Regions from separate parts of the Pseudodesulfovibrio mercurii genome, predicted to be linked through region 2. Evidence: riboswitches for the same ligand, from Rfam matches in the RefSeq annotation. Region 2 holds a riboswitch; the other holds the start of a gene.

Region 1 (3,375 bases), 1.5 Mb from region 2:
TCTGCATGAGCATCGAGCCGGACGGGGTGTCGAGCCCCTTGTGCAGCAGGTTCATGCACGCCTCGTGGCCGCCGATGAGCCCGATGGTCGAGAAGTGGCCCTTGAACCCGTTCTTGAGGTAGCGCCGGGAGAACGGGAACATGCCCGCGTCCAGGTTCTGCTGGACCACCTTGCGCTTGAACTCCAGGGACTCCGAGGCCAGCCGGGCGTACTCGGCGATGAGGTCCATGAAGTCCTCCTCGTTGTGGGCGAGGTAGGCCAGCTTGGGCAGGTTCAGGGTGACCACGCCGATGGACCCGGTCAGGTCGCCCGCGCCGAACAGGCCGCCGGTCTTCTTGCGGATTTCGCGCAGGTCCATCTGCAAGCGGCAGCACATGGAGCGCACGTCCTCGGGGTTCAGGTCCGAGTTGATGAAGTTCTGGAAGTAGGGCGCGCCGTACTTGGCGGTCATCTTGAGCAGCAGCCTGCCTTCCTCGGATTCCCAGGGGAAGTCCTTGGTCACGTTGTACGTGGGGATGGGGAAGGAGAAGATGCGCCCGTCCGCGTCGCCCTGGAGCATGACCTCCAGGAAGGCGCGGTTGAACATGGCCATCTCCTCGGCGTACTCGCCGTAGGTGGAATCCTTGAACTCGCCGCCGATGATCACCGGTTCCTTGGCGATGTGCGCGGGCGGCACGAAGTCCAGGGTGAAGTTGGTGAACGGCGACTGCCCGCCCCAGCGCGAGGTGGCGTTGAGGTTGTGGAGCAGTTTCTGGATCTGCTGCTTGACGTCGTGGTAGCTGAGCCCGTCGTTGCGGATGAACGGGGCCAGGTAGGTGTCCACGTTGTTGAAGGCCTGGGCCCCGGCCCATTCGTTCTGCAGGGTGCCGAGGAAGTTGACCATCTGGCCGCAGGCCGCGTCGAAGTGTTTTGCCGGGGTGGACGAGCAGCGGTCGCGCAGGTTGAACCCTTCGAGCAGCAGATCGCGCAGGGACCAGCCCGAGCAGTATCCGGCCAGACCGAAGGACAGGTCGTGGATGTGGAAGTAGCCGTGGGTGTGGGCCAGGCGGACCTCCTCGGGGTACTTTTCGAGCATGTACCGGGCCTGGACCGCGCCCGCCATGTGCAGGATCAGCCCCTGGTAGGAGTGGGTCATGTTCGAGTTCTCGTTGACCCGCCAGTCCACGTTGTTCAGGTAGCCGTCGGTCACCTGGGCGATGTCCAGGAAGGCCTCGTCCTGGGAGCGCAGCTCGCGCCGCTTTTCGCGGTAGATGATGTAGCGTTCGGCCACCTTGAACAGGCGGGCCTCCATGAGGACCTCCTGGACCATGTCCTGGACCTGTTCCTGCTCGGGGATGTCCACGTCCTTGAGCTTTTTTTCCACCTTTCCGGCCAGCCGGTCGGCCAGCAGCGGGTCCTTGATGCCGCTGCCCTTGAGGGCCTTGAAGATGGCGTTGCCGATCCGTTTGGTGGACCAGGTTTCGATGCAGCCGTCACGCTTGAGTATTTTGCTGGGCATTGGGGAATCTCTTGCAGGCGTCGAAAGCGGAAGGGCGCGCCGCACGGGGTGCGGCCGCAAGGGGACTGCCTGCACTGTCGTCGATGAACGGACCTGGCGGCGGCACCGCAGGTCCCGGCGACGGTTGTCGGGTGATACGCATTCTTGTCCGCACGCGGGTTCCGCGATCCGCATCCGGCAGGAAACGCTTCAGGTAGGTCTTCTGACTCTCCCCGCCCGGCCCGCCTTCCCGCCTCGCGGCAGTGGCATTCGGACCGGACCTCCATGGGGGATTACAGCGGCGGGACCGCTCCGGCTTCGCACCGGATTCCCTGTTATGGCCTACGGCCACCTGAAGGACATCTAGAACTTTTCGAGAATAGCCAAAGCCCCGGCGAAGCGCAAGGACGGATTCGCCGGGGCGCGCCTTTCAGCCTAGCCGCGCAGCTCCGGCACATCCCGGAGGATGTCCAGGCAGACATCGGCGTTATTCAAGGAATACAAGTGGATGCCGGGAGCCCCCAGGGCCAGGAGCTCGCGGATCTGCCGCCGGGCGATGTCCACGCCCTTGCGCCGCACGGCCTCGTCGCCGCCGGTGTCGAAGGCCTCCCGGATCTCCAGGTAGAGCTTGAGCGGGATGTTCGCCCCGCACAGGGACAGGATGCGGTCCAGGGACTGCATGGCCAGGACCGGCAGGATGCCCGGCACCACGGGGTTGTCGATGCCACGGGAACGCAGCCTGCGCACCAGGTCCTGGTAGCGGCGCACGTCGAAGAACAACTGGGTCACGCCGAAGTCCGCGCCCGTGTTGAACTTGTGGCAGGTCCAGCGCAGGTCGTCGTCGATGGACCCGGACTCGGGGTGGGCGTCGGGATAACAGGCCGCGGCCACGCCCGCCTCCGGCCACCCCTGACGCACGAACTCCACCAGGTCCGAGGCGTGCCGGAAGTCCTTCCAGACCTCGGCCGGGTCGTTGCCCGGCATGTCCCCGCGCAGGGCCAGGACGTCGCTGACGCCCGCCTCGAGCAACCGGTCCATGTACGCGGCGATGGACCGTTTCTCCGCGCCCACGCAGGTCAGGTGCGACATGGTCGTCAGCCCGAACCGCTTGTGCACCTCGGCCGCGATCTCCAGGGTGTTGTCCTGGAACGAGCCTCCGGCCCCGTAGGTGACCGAGGCGAACAGGGGATCGAGCCCGGCCAGCCGCTCCACCTGTCCGAAGAAGCGGGGCCACTGGTCGCGCTCCTTGGGCGGAAAGAATTCGAGGGAGAGAAACGGGCCGTTGTCCCGGATGCGATCGATGATCTTCATGGTCTGTCCTTTCTTCCGGCGATCCCGGACCGGACCGGCTCCGTGCCGTTCCCGGTCCGCCCGCCGTGTGTTGTGTGTCGAATGGGGCCGCCGTTGGCGGCGCGGCCCGTGGCCCGGCAAGGTCCGGGGGGTGCACGCCGCCGGCGTTGTCGACTAAATTCGTATATCAATATGTATTGATATAGCGGACCGTCCAAAAAGGCAACCCCTGTTCCGTGGAAAAAATCCGGGCCGGACAGGGATTGCCGAAACAGGGACGTCCCGTGGCGGGTAGGCGTCCACCGGACCCGGTCGGGCCGGGCGAACGGACCTCGCCGATCAGGCGGGGGCCTGCGCCCGGTTCCGCCTGGCCCTCCCGAAGACCACGTACAATCCCGAAGCCAGGAGCGCGGCGCAGAGCATGGCCAGTCCCATGGCCTTGCCCGGCGCCCAGACCGTGTTGAGCAGGGGGGCCAGGGCGCTGGCCCCGGCCCCGGTGAGCATCTGGAGGGAGTTGATCGCCCCGGACGCGGTTCCGGCCATGTGTCCCCAGGGGGCGACGGCCTCGCTCATGGCGTTGGGCTGGAGTACCCCGAAGCAGGCCATGA
Region 2 (3,375 bases):
GCCAGGGAGATGACGGCGGCCAGCGTCAGGGCCGCGCCCGCGAAGGCCAGGACCAGCAGGGTGGCCGGGCCGAGGAAGGCGAGCCCCAGGAGCAGGGCCAGGGCCGCGCCGAAGGCCGCGCCCGAGGACACGCCCAGGGTGAACGGGTCGGCCAGGGGGTTCAGGAGCAGCCCCTGGAAGACCGCGCCCGCCACGGCCAGGCCGAAGCCCACGGCCGTGCAGGTCAGGATGCGCGGCAGCCGGACGTCGAAGAGGATGCCCGCGCCGGTGGAGTCCAGGGAATCCGCCGCTCCCGACACCCCTCCCGTGAGGCCGTCAAGCAGCCCGCGCAGGACTTCGTCCGGCGGGATGTGGACGACTCCCAGGGTGCAGGCGGCCAGGACCAGCCCGGCCAGCCCGGCGGCGAGCAGGGCCACGGTCAGGCCGTTGCGCAGGGGGGTGCGGGGAGCGGCGTCGGTCATGCGGTTATTTCGCGCCCGGTTTTTGGGTCATGGCGTCGGCGAGATGGTCCACGTAGATGGCGGCCCAGCCGTCGAGCATGCCCAGGCCGCGCAGGTCGGTGGTCACGTCGAAGCCCTGTTTGGTCAGCATGACCTTCCACGAGTCGTCCTCGTCCCCGGCCATGTCGTTGGAGGCGTGGTCCCCGGCCACGATCATGAACGGCTTGAGCAGGACCTTCCTCTCGCCCGACGCCTTGAGCTGCGGGGTCATGTCGTCGAAGGCCGGGTAGCCCTCCACGCAGCCGATGAAGATGGGGTAGTCGTACTCGGCCTGGAGCACCTTCTGGAACTCCGCGTAGATGCCCGTGGAGAAGAAGTCGTTGCCGTGGCCCATGTAGACCAGGGCCGCGCCCATCTCCCTGGCCTGGTCCACGTCGCCCTTGAGGGCCTTGGCCGCGCGGGCCATGTCCTCGCCGTATGGCCGGGCGTCGCCGGGCATGCCCAGGGCGGGACGACCCAGGACCAGACGGACGAAGGGCTCGTTCTTGGCCTTCATGGTGTGGATGGACCGGAGCCCGTCGACCAGGGCGGCCAGGTCGGTGAACTCCTCGCCCGCGAAGACGTGCAGGGACTGGACGGCGACGTCGCGGTAGCCGTCGTTCTGGAGGTCCGCGATGGTCGCCAGGGGGTGCTTGACGAACAGGACCTCGGCGGGGATGTCCGCGTGGGCCTTTTGCCAGGCCGCGTCGTCCTGGCGCTTCTGCCAGATGCGGCGGATGATGTTGGAGGTGAAGGCCAGGCGCACGGGCACGCCGGGGTTGGCCTGTTCCACCTTGGTCTTGATGTTCAGGATGGATTTGACCGCTTCGGGGTAGGAGGTGCCGAAGGCGGCCAGGACGATGGCCGTCTTGACCGGGCCCTCGTCGTGGTGCCCGGCCCGGGCCGGGACGGCCAGGAGCAGGGCGAGCAGCAGGAAGGCGGCGTTTCTGACGAACGTCATGATGTTCTCCGAAAAAGGGCGGGTAAGGGAAAAGAAAAGCCCCTTCCTCAGCGAATTCAGAGGAAGGGGAGTCCGTATTTTTCCCTTCGATACCTCGGCGGCAAGCCCACGTACCACCGTGGCAAGTCCTTGTGATCGCTTCAGGCAGGTCTTCCGGCTGGTCCCTCCCGTCTCCGCCTTCCCAGGCGAGGCCCAGTGGCGTGAATGGAGACGGTTCGGCAGGACGTCACGGCGGCGGGTCCGCTCCCGATTTTCACGGGATTCCCTATCGAGTCCGAGGACACCTGAAGACTGAGCACTATGCCCCGGCGGGCGTTCCTGTCAAGGACGACTGCGCGTTCCGGGCGATGCGCGCCTGGAACTGCTGGATCATCTCCTCGGCGTCAATGACCAGGGCGTCGGATTCGCCCATCATGCCGTAGCCCAGGATGGGCACGTCGAAGATCTCGTTCACGGGCACGGTGAAGCCGGTGATGACCACCTGCTGCTGCCTGAGGACCTCGTCCACCAGGATGGCCCCCTTGTAGTCGCCCACCCGGACCACGATGGCCTGGGCCATCTCGATGTTGTCGATCTCCGGGGTCAGCTCCAGGAGGTCGGCCAGGCGGAGCAGGGCATGAATCTCGCCGCGCACGTCCACGGTCTCGCGGCCGTCGGGCAGCTCGACCACGTCGTGGCGCCGGGGCATGTATATCTCGACCACGTCGCGGCTGGGCATGATGAAGGTATCGCCGCCCACCTTGCAGACCAGGGCGTCGACGATGCCCTCGTTGGCCGAGCGGTCCAGGGGGACGGTGATGGTGAAGGCCGCGCCCTTGCCGAGCGTGCTCTCGATGGACACGTCGCCGTCCAGGGCGACCTTGATGGCGTTGACCACCGCGTCCATGCCCACGCCGCGCCCGGACACGTCGGTGATCTTCTCGGCGGTGGAGAAGCCGCTCTGGAGCACGAACTGGAGGATTTCCTCGGTCTCGTACTCCTTGTCCGGGTCGGCCAGCCCCTTTTCCAGGGCCTTGGCCAGGATGCGGTCCGGGTCCAGGCCGCGCCCGTCGTCGGACACCTGGATGAAGGCGCTGTCGCCCTTGCGCCAGGCGGCCAGGGTCACGGTGCCGCTCTCCGGCTTGCCCGCGGCCTTGCGCCCCGCGGGGTCCTCCAGGCCGTGATCCACGGCGTTGCGCAGCAGGTGAACCAGGGGCTCGTTCAGGGACTCCACGATGGTCTTGTCCAGGGCCAGCTCGTCGCCCTTGACCTCGAAGTCGAGCTTCTTGCCGATCTTCTGGGACAGGCTCTTGACCAGCCGGTGCATGGGCATGAAAATCTGCTTGAGCGGCACCAGGCGGATGGCGTTGACCTCCTGCTGGAGCCGGGTGATGACGTTGTCCAGTTCGCGCAGGCTGGAAGCCATCTGGGTCATGCTCGTGGCCCCGCCCTGGGCGATGACGGCGTAGGTGACCATGAGCTTGCCGACCAGCTCGATGACCCGGTCCAGCCGGTCCGTGGCCACGCGGATGGAGGAGATGGCAGTGGCCGAGCTCTTGGCGTCGGTCCGGTTGTCCGCCTTGGCGTCGGCCTTGTCGGGCTCGCCGGCCGGGGCGGACTCGGCCGGGGCCGCCTCTTCGGGGACCTCGGCCTCGGCGGCGGGCGGTTCCTCGAAGGCCTTGGCCGCCTCCGCCTCGGATTCCTCGACCACGGGCGCGGACGGTTTGGTCCGGATCTTGGCCAGGGCGTCGGCGCTGCCCTCGAGCAGACCGCCCAGGGCGAAGAAGAACTTCTTCTGGGCCTCGCAGATGCCGAGCAGGGAGGAGATGATGTCGCTGTTGACCGGGGTGATGCCGTCCTTCAGCATGTCGAGCAGGGCGATGACCCCTGCCGAGGAGAGCTGCATGCACGACAGGCCGAGTGCGTCGACAACCGCCTCGACCCCCTGGCCGGTGG

The links. Region 2 has a riboswitch for cobalamin ahead of DND132_RS16925 (sirohydrochlorin cobaltochelatase). Riboswitches for the same ligand answer to the same signal wherever they lie in the genome.
Region 1: it holds a riboswitch for cobalamin, as region 2 does, so the genes downstream of both, DND132_RS06245 (ribonucleoside triphosphate reductase) here and DND132_RS16925 (sirohydrochlorin cobaltochelatase) in region 2, are expected to answer to the same signal.

What each region holds. Positions count from the first base shown of each region.
Region 1 is NC_016803.1:1,352,892-1,356,266, reverse strand. Features, by position in the region: gene DND132_RS06245 (ribonucleoside triphosphate reductase) at 1-1,498, opposite strand, end outside; cobalamin riboswitch at 1,674-1,848, opposite strand; gene DND132_RS06240 (methylenetetrahydrofolate reductase) at 1,913-2,788, opposite strand; gene DND132_RS06235 (multidrug effflux MFS transporter) at 3,107-3,375, opposite strand, start outside.
Region 2 is NC_016803.1:3,760,874-3,764,248, forward strand. Features, by position in the region: gene DND132_RS16920 (FecCD family ABC transporter permease) at 1-461, opposite strand, end outside; gene DND132_RS16925 (sirohydrochlorin cobaltochelatase) at 466-1,440, opposite strand; cobalamin riboswitch at 1,567-1,743, opposite strand; gene DND132_RS16930 (chemotaxis protein CheA) at 1,739-3,375, opposite strand, start outside.